DNA from 4 places in the Pseudomonas sp. TE3911 genome. Region 1 is predicted to be linked to each of the others. Evidence: predicted binding sites of a transcription regulator. Region 1 holds the regulator's gene; each other region holds the start of a gene.
What was found. The regulator sigma-54, encoded in region 1, starts transcription at its own class of promoters, with help from an activator protein. The targets are predictions, from matches to a motif close to ANTGGCATNNANNTTGCTNT.
Positions count from the first base shown of each region.

Region 1 (3,105 bases):
TTCCTCAAGAAGCATCGATCTTCCGCAAACTGTCAGTTGCCGACAACATTATGGCCATCCTTGAAACTCGCAAGGAACTGGACCGTGACGGCCGCCGACAGGAGCTGGAAAGCCTGCTGCAGGAATTCCATATCAACCACATTCGCGACAACCTTGGCATGAGCCTGTCCGGTGGTGAGCGGCGTCGCGTGGAAATCGCCCGCGCCCTGGCCACTGCCCCCAAGTTCATTCTGCTGGACGAACCGTTTGCCGGCGTCGACCCTATCTCGGTTGGCGACATCAAGCAGATCATCCATCACCTCAAGGCCAAGGGCATCGGTGTACTGATCACCGATCACAACGTGCGTGAGACCCTCGATATCTGCGAAACCGCGTATATCGTCAACGATGGTCAACTGATCGCAGAAGGCGACTCCGCCACCATCCTGGCCAACGAACTGGTCAAGGAAGTGTACCTGGGTCACGAGTTTCGCCTGTAAAGCCGCCTGCACAAACAAGGCGGTGGCAGGTCGTTTGCCTGATGCGCGGGAGTCAATGAAAACCTCCGGTTTTTTATTGTTACCGCGCTCTAGGCAAAGCCCTCGATATCAGGCATATAATTTGCTTATGTTTGGCGCTCACGCGCCCTGTCGTGGATGGCGCGTTGCGCCGGCGAATAAGGTGTTAAGCCCCTGCCATGAAACCATCGCTAGTCCTAAGAATGGGCCAGCAGCTGACGATGACACCGCAGCTGCAACAGGCCATCCGCCTGCTCCAATTGTCGACCCTGGACCTGCAACAGGAAATCCAGGAGGCCCTGGAGTCTAATCCGATGCTCGAACGCCAGGAAGAAGGCGACGACTTCGATAATGCAGACCCGTTGGCCGACAACATCGAGCAAAAGCCCAACGCAGACGTGCAGGAACCGTCCTACCAGGAAACCGCCCCTACGGTGGATAACCTTGAGGAAGGCGATTGGAACGAACGCATTCCCAACGAGCTTCCCGTAGACACTGCTTGGGAAGACGTCTACCAGACCAGCGCCAGCAGCCTGCCCAGCAACGACGATGATGAGTGGGACTTCACTACCCGCACGTCCGCCGGCGAAAGTCTGCAGAGCCATTTGTTGTGGCAGCTGAACCTCGCGCCGATGTCGGACACCGATCGCCTGATCGCCGTCACCCTGATCGATTGCATCAATAACCAAGGCTATCTGGACGAGACACTCGAAGAGATTCTTGAGGCCTTCGACCCCGAACTAGATATCGAACTGGACGAAATCGAAGCCGTCCTGCACCGCATCCAGCAATTTGAGCCCGCGGGTATTGGTGCGCGCACCCTTAGCGAATGCCTGCAGCTGCAACTGCGCCAGCTGCCCGCCAAGACCCCATGGCTCGCCGAGGCCCAGCGCCTGGTCACCGACTACATCGACCTGCTCGGCAGCCGCGATTACAGCCAACTGATGCGTCGCATGAAGCTCAAGGAAGACGATCTGCGCCAGGTCATCGAGCTGGTGCAAAGCCTCAACCCGCGTCCCGGCTCGCAGATCGAGTCCAGCGAGGCCGAATACGTAGTTCCTGACGTGATCGTGCGCAAGGACAACGAGCGCTGGCTGGTGGAGCTTAACCAGGAGTCAGTGCCACGCCTGCGAGTCAACCCGCAATATGCAGGTTTCGTGCGACGCGCCGACACCAGTGCCGACAACACCTTCATGCGCAACCAGTTGCAGGAGGCGCGCTGGTTCATCAAGAGCCTGCAAAGCCGTAACGAAACCCTGATGAAAGTCGCCACGCAGATCGTCGAGCATCAGCGCGGCTTCCTGGAATACGGCGATGAAGCGATGAAGCCTTTGGTTCTGCACGATATCGCCGAAGCGGTAGGCATGCACGAGTCGACGATTTCCCGCGTTACCACGCAAAAATTCATGCATACCCCACGGGGTATTTATGAGTTGAAATACTTTTTCTCCAGCCATGTCAGCACCTCAGAAGGCGGCGAATGCTCGTCCACGGCAATCCGCGCAATCATCAAAAAACTGGTTGCCGCGGAAAATCAGAAAAAGCCGTTGAGTGACAGCAAGATCGCTGGTTTACTGGAGGCACAAGGCATTCAGGTCGCCCGTCGAACCGTCGCCAAGTACCGCGAATCCCTTGGGATCGCGCCTTCCAGCGAGCGTAAGCGTTTGATGTGACGGGCGGGCCACAGCGTTCCAGTGGCGGGTATTCCTACCCGCCGCTTTATGCACTGGCAACGAAGGAGAAGCTGTATGCAAGTCAACATCAGTGGACACCATGTAGAAGTCACCCCTCCCCTGCGCGAATATGTCGAGCAGAAGCTGAAAAGGCTTGAGGGTCATTTTGACAAGATCACCAATGTGCAAGTGATCATGAAGGTCGACAAGCTTCAGCAGAAAATCGAAGCGACCCTACAGATTCCCGGTGGCGAAGTAGTCGCCAACGCCGAGCATGAAGACATGTATGCATCAATCGATGCCTTGACTGACAAGCTCGACCGCCAACTTAAAAAGCATAAGGAAAAGCAGCAGAGCCTTCTTCAGGGCACAGGCCGCTAACACTCCCCACCCATGATTCGACTTGAAACCATCCTGACCCCCGGCCGTTCCCTCGTGAACGTGCCGGGCGGTAGCAAGAAGAAAGCCCTCGAACAAATTGCCAACCTGATCAGCAGCCAAGTGCCTGAACTGGAGATGCAAGATGTCTTCGAGGCTCTGATTGCCCGTGAAAAACTGGGTTCCACCGGTTTTGGTAACGGCATCGCCATTCCTCACTGTCGCCTCAAAGGCTGTGAGACACCTGTCAGCGCGCTGCTGCACTTGGACGCGCCTATCGATTTCGATGCCATTGATGGCGCCCCGGTCGACCTGCTGTTTGTTCTGTTGGTCCCACAGGCCGCCACCGATGCGCACTTGGAACTGCTTCGGCAGATCGCCAGCATGCTCGACCGCAAAGAAGTACGCGACAAACTGCGCAGTGCCGGCAGCAATGAGGCGCTGTACCAAGTTGTCCTGGATGAGCAAAACGGGCAGTAATCATGCGTTTGATCATCGTCAGCGGCCGCTCCGGCTCGGGTAAAAGTACCGCCCTCAACGTTCTTGAGGACAACGGC
Region 1 is NZ_JBSSFP010000001.1:4,434,773-4,437,877, forward strand. Features, by position in the region: gene lptB (LPS export ABC transporter ATP-binding protein) at 1-479, shown strand, start outside; gene ACVWXD_RS20150 (RNA polymerase factor sigma-54) at 677-2,170, shown strand; gene hpf (ribosome hibernation-promoting factor, HPF/YfiA family) at 2,246-2,551, shown strand; gene ptsN (PTS IIA-like nitrogen regulatory protein PtsN) at 2,564-3,028, shown strand; gene rapZ (RNase adapter RapZ) at 3,031-3,105, shown strand, end outside.

Region 2 (3,105 bases), 3.6 Mb from region 1:
ATTCGGGAATTCATAGATCTACGGATAGGCAAGAGCAAGTGTTATGCCAGAGTTGTCTGGCAGGCAGAGACGAACGAACACCACAAAACAAATGTGGGAGGGGGCTTGCCTCGATGAGTGTGTGTCAGTTCATACATCGGTTGACTGATACACCCTCATCGGGGGCAAGCCCCCTCCCACAATTTGGATCTGTACGCGGCTCAAGTCAGGCGTAGTAATCGACGGCGCTGGAGCCGATCACTGTAGAGCTCACTGGCACCACGGCTTCAGCCACATCAATGTGGTTGCCACTGTCGCCGCTGTCAGCCCCTCGCCCGCTGCGACTCACGCCACTGGTCTGGGCCTGCTGCTGTTGCTGCTCCTGACCACGGGATTGGTCGGACACGTTGACGTCCACCTGCCCCATACCCTGTTGCGCAAACATTTCCCGCAGGCGACCCGACTGGCTTTCCAGCGCTTCACGCACCACCGGGTGGGCGCTCATGAAGTTGACCTGGGCTTGCTGGTCGGCGGTCATGTTGACCTTGATATCCAGACGGCCGAGTTCAGCCGGTTGCAACTGGATCTCCGCCGACTTGAGGTTGGCGCTGGACAGGTACATCACCCGATTGACGATCTCGTCGGTCCAACCGCTCTGGTGCATGGCCAGTGGCGCATTCGTCACCGGCGGCAAAGCGTTGGCCGTTTTCGGCGTGGCCGCCTGGGTCAATGCCGCCAAACGATTGGCGAAATCATCGACACGGGTGTCGCTGGTGGCGTTTTTAAGGTCTTTGAGGCCGTCTTCGATCAAGCCGCTGAAGGCCTTGTCACCGCCTTGGTCAGTGCTGTCTTTGGTGGCTTGCTGGTCGACCATTGTGGCCAGGCCAGCGGCAAAGTTCTGCGCGGCGGTTGGCTGGTCCTGGGTAGTCGTCGGTGCGGTTTTGGCCGGCGTCTGGCTGCTGGCCGACACATGCCCGCCCTGCTCCATCGCCAGGCGTACGGCCGGCATGGCATCCAGGGGATCAGCCTCAGGATCGAAGGCCGGCTTGACCTCCTCGGTCGCCACGATGGGCACAGCGACCAACGGCAGGGCCTTGTCGTCCTGGGCGGCAGCGGCGGGTTCCGGGGTTTCCACCGGCACGACCACCGGCAAGACCACAGGCGTGACAGCGGCAATCATGGCCGGGTCGACGACGGGATCAGTCGGGGGCTGCTGCGCGAGTGCTGGATCGGCGGGTGCGTCGTCATCCTTATTGGCGCTGTCGTCGGACGGCTTGGCAGGCAAGGTCTTGCCGCTATCGGCAACCGCCGGTGTACTGGCGGCAGGCTTGTCGGTACCGGCAGCCGGCTTGGCGCTGGCGTCGACAGGCTTGTCGCGTGTGGGTTTAGCCGCGTTGTCGTCGGTTTTGACCGACGGTTTCGAGCCTTGGCTGGCGAACACTTGAGCGAAGCCAGGGCCCTTGTCCCGTGGGTCCGCAGCCGCTACCTGGGGGTTGGCAGCGGGCGCTTGAGGCTTGGCCGCGGGGGCAGCCTGAAGAAGCGAATTGGGGGCGACTGGCATAGGTAAAGGTCTCCACTGCATGGGGGTCGGGGATGCAGTATCTGGAGATAGAGCAAGAGTTGGGCCAGGTTTGTTGGATTGCGGTTTTTTGGGTGGGCCTATCCGTTATTCGGTAACGGACAGGTCACCCATCAAAGTTGAAACCGTTGCCTTTCGTGCTCATACAACGGCCGCACCAACGCAAACTCCCGATCAATCTGATCCACCAACTCCCCCAAGTCCGAAGCCGGCTCAGAAGACCTGGCCTCAAGCGACTGACACAACTGCGCCAACCGCAGCGCCCCAAGGTTCCCACTGCTCCCCTTGAAACTATGCGCAATCCGTCCCAACGCCTTGGCATCATCCCGCGCCTGGTGCAGGGCCTCGATGCGTTTCTGGGAGTCATCAAGAAAGGTATCAAGCAGCTTGGGATACTCGCCCTCCATAACCTCCTGCAAACCCGACAACACCTGCGGGTCCATATGAATCTCTGCCACTTGCTCGCTCCTTGATCAAGAATCGGCGGATTATGCCAGAGCCCCCCAGCAAAACTCCACGCAGACACTGCGCCCGCCGTCAGACCAGCGTACGTCGCTGCTCAACTGGCGCACCAGGCTAAGGCCCCGACCCGACAGACGATCGACGTCCAGCGGCCGTGCCAGCATCTGTTCAACGTCGAAACCCGGCCCGCTGTCTTCCAGGCGCAACGTCATTTTGCCGCCCATGTGGGTGGGCACCACCTGCACATGCACCCGCACGTAACCGCTGTTCAACTTCGCCAGGCGGTCATTGCGCTGGCGGTAATATTCGGCAAACCCCTGGGCATTGCGCTTGAGCCGCGAGTCCAGCCCCAGCACACCATGTTCCAGGGCGTTGGAATACAGCTCAGCCATCACGCTGTAGAGCGCCCCGCTCTGCTCGCGCAGGCCGTGGATCTCAAGCAGCAGTTGCAGCAGATAGGGCAAAGGGTTGTAGCGCTTGAGGGTCTCGGCGCGAAACTCAAAGCTCACCGACCAATCCAGCGGGCAGGATTGGCCGCTGTCGGCATACAACGGCCCGGTGGCGCGCAGGGATTGGCCGTGCTGCAGGGTGATTTCCACCATGCTCACGTCGTCACGCGCTTCACCGCGAAACGCCGCCAGGGCCTGTTCGATGTCTTCAAACAGACGATTGGGCTCGCGATTGGCCGCAAAGACCTGCTGTAAACGCTCGGCGCCGAACAGTTGATCGTTGGCATCTGCGGTATCCAACACGCCGTCGGACAGCAAGAACACACGGTCGCCCAACGCCATGGGCCAGACTTCGGTGCGGTCATCAAAGGCTTGCGCCGACAACACCCCCAACGGCAAATGCCGCGACTGCATCGGGGTGCGGTTGCCGCTGGCGATGTCATGCACATAACCGTCGGGCATGCCCCCGTTCCACACCTCCACCACGCGCCGCTCGGTGCTCAGGCACAACAGAGTGGCGCAGCAGAACATGTCCACCGGCAGGATGCGCTTGAGCTTGGCATTCATCTCCCGAAGGATCTGCGTCAGGCCATAGCCCTTGGCGGTCATGCCGTAGAACACTTCCGCCAGGGGCAT
Region 2 is NZ_JBSSFP010000001.1:850,852-853,956, reverse strand. Features, by position in the region: gene ACVWXD_RS03975 (flagellar hook-length control protein FliK) at 206-1,540, opposite strand; gene ACVWXD_RS03970 (Hpt domain-containing protein) at 1,672-2,016, opposite strand; gene ACVWXD_RS03965 (ATP-binding SpoIIE family protein phosphatase) at 2,047-3,105, opposite strand, start outside.
Region 2: the regulator sigma-54 is predicted to act here: its motif matches at 1,590-1,609, upstream of ACVWXD_RS03975 (flagellar hook-length control protein FliK).

Region 3 (3,105 bases), 640 kb from region 1:
ATCCGGGTGACGGATGTCGACAACAATCTGGCCGGCCAGGGCTTCACTGACTTCTTCGATCTGCACATCCTGGCCCAATTCGTCGATAACACGATCGATCGGGACCAGCTTGGCGTTCTGAAGCGCACGCTCCAGAATCGCCATATCAAACTGTTGTTCTTCGTACTCCACGCGGTTGCGCTTGGCGTGGGTCTTGGGATTCACCGAGATGACCCCGCAGTATTCAGGCATATGCTTGGCGAAGTCGGCGGTGCCGATTTCTTCTGCCAAATCGATGATGTCCTGCTTGTGGCTGGCGATCAGTGGGCGCAACACCAGCTTCTCGGTCACGCAGTCGATCAGCGACAGGTTCGGCAGCGTCTGGCTGGAAACCTGGGAAATCGCTTCGCCGGTCACCAGGGCGTCGATCTGCAACTGATCGGCAATCCGAGACGCAGCGCGCAACATCATACGCTTCAATACTACGCCCATATGACTGTTATCGACTTTACCGAGAATTTCGCCCAGCACTTCCTCAAACGGTACGCTCACAAATAGCACGCGTTGGGAGCTGCCGTACTTCTTCCAGATAAAGTGCGCGACTTCCATCACGCCCAATTCGTGTGCACGCCCACCCAGATTAAAGAAGCAGAAGTGGCTCATCAGGCCGCGGCGCATGATCTGGTAGGCCGCGACCGTGGAATCGAAACCGCCGGACATCAATACCAGGGTCTGTTCCAGGGCGCCCAACGGGTAGCCGCCGATGCTGTCGTGCTGGCTGTGAATCACAAACAACCGTTGGTCGCGAATTTCCATGCGCACTTCAATTTGTGGCGCTTTTAAGGAAATTCCGGCGGCGCCGCACTCGCGACGCAGCTTGCTGCCGACGTATTTCTCGACGTCCATGGAGCTGAATGGGTGCTTGCCGGCACGCTTGCAGCGTACCGAAAAAATCTTGCCTTCAAGGCTGTCACCGAAGTGCCGTTTGCATTTTTCGGTGATGTCGTCGAAGTCGCCCAGCGGGTACTCATCCACCTGCAGGAAATGCGCGATACCCGGCATGCAGCTCAGGCGCTCGGTCATGTCCTTCAAGGCTTTGGCGTCGGTGAGGCGGGTTTCCAGCTCGAGGTTGTCCCACACACCGTTCACCACCACAGCCGGGTCCAGATCGCGGAGCACGGCACGGATGTTCTTGGCCAACTGACGGATGAAACGCATCCGTACCGGTCGGCTCTTGATGGTGATCTCGGGGAAGACTTTAACGATTAATTTCATGGAAACAGCGCGCGCAGGGCCTGCCGAAAAAGGGGGGCGCGGATTATAGCGGAAATCGCTCAAGGTTTAACCAGTTAATATGCACATCACTCGACTCGCACTAAAGCAGTGCATTTGCATGCATCGACGCCACATTGCAGTGCGCGAATTTCGCGCTTTTGTCGCAATGCACCTTTATAGGGGCGTTTTTGGAGCAAAAAACCCATGTTGGCGCACTGGCATGCAATTTGCTCTCTTGTGAGGCAGGTTGCCATGGCGGACTATCGGCGCCGGCATCACCCACATTCTAAGGGCTAACTCCACTACCCCAGCCCGAAGCCACCCGGAGGACACTATGTCGAAGTCGGTTCAACTCATCAAAGATCATGACGTTAAATGGATTGATCTGCGCTTCACGGACACCAAAGGCACTCAGCACCACGTGACCATGCCGGCTCGCGATGCGCTGGATGATGCGTTCTTCGAAGAAGGCAAAATGTTCGACGGTTCCTCCATCGCTGGCTGGAAAGGCATCGAAGCCTCCGACATGATCCTGATGCCGGACGACAGCACTGCCGTGCTGGACCCGTTCACCGAAGAAGCCACCCTGATCCTGGTGTGCGACGTGATCGAGCCTTCGACCATGCAAGGCTACGACCGCGACCCACGTGCGATCGCCAAGCGTGCCGAGGAATACCTGAAGTCGACCGGTATCGGTGACACCGTATTCGTAGGCCCAGAGCCAGAATTCTTCATCTTTGACCAAGTGAAGTTCAAGTCCGACATCTCCGGCTCCATGTTCAAGATCTACTCTGAACAAGGTTCGTGGATGTCCGATCAGGACGTGGAAGGCGGCAACCATGGCCACCGTCCAGGCATCAAAGGTGGTTACTTCCCAGTTCCGCCGTTCGACCACGACCACGAAATCCGTACCTCCATGTGCAACGCCATGGAAGACATGGGCCTGGTCATCGAAGTTCACCACCACGAAGTGGCGACTGCCGGCCAGAACGAAATCGGTGTGAAGTTCAACACCCTGGTTGCCAAGGCTGACGAAGTTCAGACCCTGAAGTACTGCGTACACAACACTGCCGTTGCCTACGGCCGTACCGCGACCTTCATGCCTAAGCCTCTGTACGGCGATAACGGTTCGGGCATGCACGTTCACCTGTCCATCGCCAAAGATGGCAAGAACACTTTCGCTGGCGAAGGTTATGCCGGCCTGTCCGATACCGCCCTGTACTTCATCGGCGGCATCATCAAGCACGGTAAGGCCCTGAACGGCTTCACCAACCCTTCGACCAACTCCTACAAGCGTCTGGTCCCAGGTTTCGAAGCTCCGGTAATGCTGGCCTACTCGGCGCGCAACCGTTCCGCTTCGATCCGTATTCCTTACGTCTCCAGCCCACGCGCTCGCCGTATCGAAGCTCGCTTCCCGGATCCAGCAGCCAACCCTTACCTGGCCTTCGCTGCTCTGGTTATGGCCGGCCTGGACGGTATCCAGAACAAGATCCACCCTGGCGACGCTGCCGACAAAAACTTGTACGACCTGCCGCCTGAAGAGGCCAAAGAGATCCCACAAGTGTGCGGCAGCCTGAAAGAAGCCCTGGAAGAGCTGGACAAGGGCCGTGCGTTCCTGACCAAAGGCGGCGTATTCAGCGACGACTTCATCGACGCTTACATCGGCCTGAAAAGCGAAGAAGAAATCAAGGTTCGTACCTTCGTACACCCACTGGAATACGAGCTGTACTACAGCTGCTGATCCGGTAGCGCTGCTTAAAGTGGCGTGACAAAAAAGACCTCCTTCGGGAGGTCTTTTTTTGCCCGTGAATTACACAGTTCCACACCTGCAAACCTAATCAAAAAGGTGGG
Region 3 is NZ_JBSSFP010000001.1:5,071,873-5,074,977, forward strand. Features, by position in the region: gene thiI (tRNA uracil 4-sulfurtransferase ThiI) at 1-1,254, opposite strand, end outside; gene glnA (type I glutamate--ammonia ligase) at 1,589-2,995, shown strand.
Region 3: the regulator sigma-54 is predicted to act here: its motif matches at 1,469-1,488, upstream of glnA (type I glutamate--ammonia ligase).

Region 4 (3,105 bases), 1.3 Mb from region 1:
TGCCAGTGTTATCAGCGCAGGCTTCAGCTATCTGGCCAGCCGCGACCTAGTCGATGTAGCCATGCCCTACCTGAATCGGTTACGCGATCACACTTCGCTTTCCAGCCATCTGAGCATCAGGGAGCAGACGGAGAGTCTTTACATTTACCGGGCATTCGCCGTGCAGCGACTTTCAGTGAACATCCCCATTGGAACTCGCATCGCTTGCCATTGCACAGCGATGGGGCGAGTGCTCCTCTCAGGCCTGAACGAAGCCGAGGTGGACTCGCTGTACCAGAACGTCCGCCTGGACGACTACCCTGCGCCCTCAGCACGCACGCTGACGGAGCTCCAAATCATGCTCGCAGGGGATCGTCATCGTGGCTGGGTGGTCCATCGATCTGACTACTCAACCTCGTTGGCGGCGGGGATCAAGGACCACACCGGTCACATCATCGCGGCAGCGAACCTCTCAGGTCCGGATGCAGTCATGGATACACCGGGCACTCAAGAGCACCTGTTGGAGAAATTGTTAAGCGCTACCCAAGCAATATCAACTGCCTTGGGCGCACCTCAAAAATGAAGGCCGATGGGTACTGTCATGACGAAGACCACCCGATGACGAACAACAAACGTCACGCTGGCCCCAAATACAAAACGCCCTCTGCGATTGCAGAGGGCGTTTTGTTCAGCTACGACATCGGGACAAAAACCGCGCCTGATTGCCAGCCCCTTTCAACGTTGTTTCAGTTCGAAAGCTTGTAACCCACTTCTCCATGGGACGACAAATCCAGGCCATCAATCTCTTGCTCTTCGTCGACTCTAAGGCCGCTACAGACAAGACTGGCGAGCTTATACGCGATCCAGCTGGTAATAGCGGAAAAGGCGATGCTGAATGACAGGACGCCACCATTGACCAGCATCTGATCGACCAAATTGCGCCCCCCTGTAAACCCTAGCCCGCCCAATGAGGTTAGGGCAAATACAGGCGTTAATACCCCCCCAATGATTCCACCGACCCCGTGTACGCCGAAAACATCGAATGCATCATCCAGTCCTAGGCGAGGCTTTAATTTCTCCACGGCCCACAGGCAAATCGGAGCGACGATAAAGCCCAGCATAATGGCACCCATCGGGCCGACAAAACCGCATGCTGGTGTGACGGCCACTAACCCTGCGATGGCCCCGGAAACTCCGCCTAGCATGCTCGGCTTGCCGCGATGCCGCCACTCGGCAAACAGCCAGCCTAGCGCTCCAGCGGCGCTGGCGAGCATGGTATTGACGATGACCAAGACCGCAAAACCGTTCGCCATCAGCGCGCAACCTCCGCAGAAACCCAACCAGCCAACCCATAGCATTGAGCCGCCCGTCATGGTCATAGTCATGTTGTGCGGTGCTAAAGCGGAAGTTCCAAAACCACGGCGTCGGCCGAGCAGGTAGGCCCCCACGAGGGAGGCAATCCCTACGTTGACGTGGACCACATTGCCGCCTGCGAAATCCTGAGCGCCAAGATCGAAAACCCATCCTCCCCCCCATGCTATATGAGCCATGGGGATGTAATTGATGGTGAGCCAGATGGCCATGAAGACTAATACCGCTGAAAATTTCATTCGCTCAGCGCTTCCTCCGACGATAATCGCCGGCGTGATTGCGGCAAATAGCATCATAAAAAGAAAGTAAAGCAGTTCAGGGATAGTGCCCTGCAGGGATTGCGGGCCAACGCCCCTCAGAAACAGCTTGTCGAATCCACCGATCCAGGCCTGCCATTCCCCACCGGAAGTAAACGTCAGGCTATAGCCATAGATTGCGAACAGCACGGACATCAATGACGCGACAGAAAAAACCTGCATCAAAACGGAGAGAACATTCTTGCTACGCGCCAAACCGCCATAAAAAAGCGCCAAGCCTGGCAAGGTCATCAGCAAAACGACTAATGAACATGTCACAACGAAAGCTGTGTCGCCGCTATTAAGCATCGGTGCATCCTCCGAAGCTCGTACTGCACCGGAGGACGAGGCAAACAAGATAAAGGTCAGCACTTTGGATCGTCGGAATGCAGAAATATCGAGCATAGATGGACTCCTTATATTGATTACTTTCGACGTCGACGACGTCTGACAAGTCGACTCAGCGAGATTGGCGGTACTTCCCGTTGGGAAATATTTTTTCTCACCAAGAAAGCAATCAGCCTGCCATCTACATCTCCTCTACCTCCAAGGAGGTATCGTTAGCCCCTAAACTTGCTACTGAACGGCGGTAACGCAATGTTAACGTGCGGAAGCTCGCAGCAACCCGTCTGACGAAATGAAACGAAATGGTGCATTTCTAGAACCAATATCACTATTCCAGGCGTACCTGTTACACAAGGCGGATGAGAGGCCCGTTAGCATCAATCGTAATATCGCGAGATGGACTCTAAATCACAACCGCTGTGTTAGGACGTCAATGGTTGGCAGCATCGGCTCAATTAACATCGCAATGCTACCCAGGTAGACACAATCTCTGGTTGGTTTAACTTTCCAGATCGTGATTCGTATACCGCTCAAGATCGATCAGCTGCATCAAGCTAATAAAAAAGATACAAGTGATCTCGATCCTTTTAAGTCGAATATGACTCTACAACGCACATACTGGTTTCTGAGCCGGCAATACCATCAAAACAGTCTCACTGAATCCGCAGTGAACGATAAGTAGGCCTGTGAACAATGCTCAAAACTGATATCAATCCATTTCCGATTAGTAACCCACACAATAGGGCGCCAATCATTCGTGAATGGCAAACGTTACGTTATGGCACTTGGGACACGGTAGTCGCCAGTAGGAGTACGCGTTGACCCTCCTTTAGTCAGCTTGCGGGCAGTTAGAAGATCGCTCCCGCGATTTCCGGCGAGCACCGTGCACTTCCAAGCAGGCAGCCGCAGCACAAACTGTGAGGAACATTGCCATTATCCAAGGCTCATGGCTCGACAGCAGCCCTAATAAAACCCCAGCCAAGCCACCGACGGCATATTGCAAAACACCGAATAATGCAGAAGCCGCACCGTGACGCCCCTCGCCGTGCTCCATCGCCAGCGCAATCACGTTGCCCCAGACCAAACCTAGACTCCAAATTGCCCCACACAATGG
Region 4 is NZ_JBSSFP010000001.1:3,144,228-3,147,332, forward strand. Features, by position in the region: gene ACVWXD_RS14065 (IclR family transcriptional regulator) at 1-562, shown strand, start outside; gene ACVWXD_RS14070 (ammonium transporter) at 726-1,955, opposite strand; gene ACVWXD_RS14075 (multidrug effflux MFS transporter) at 2,821-3,105, opposite strand, start outside.
Region 4: the regulator sigma-54 is predicted to act here: its motif matches at 2,157-2,176, upstream of ACVWXD_RS14070 (ammonium transporter).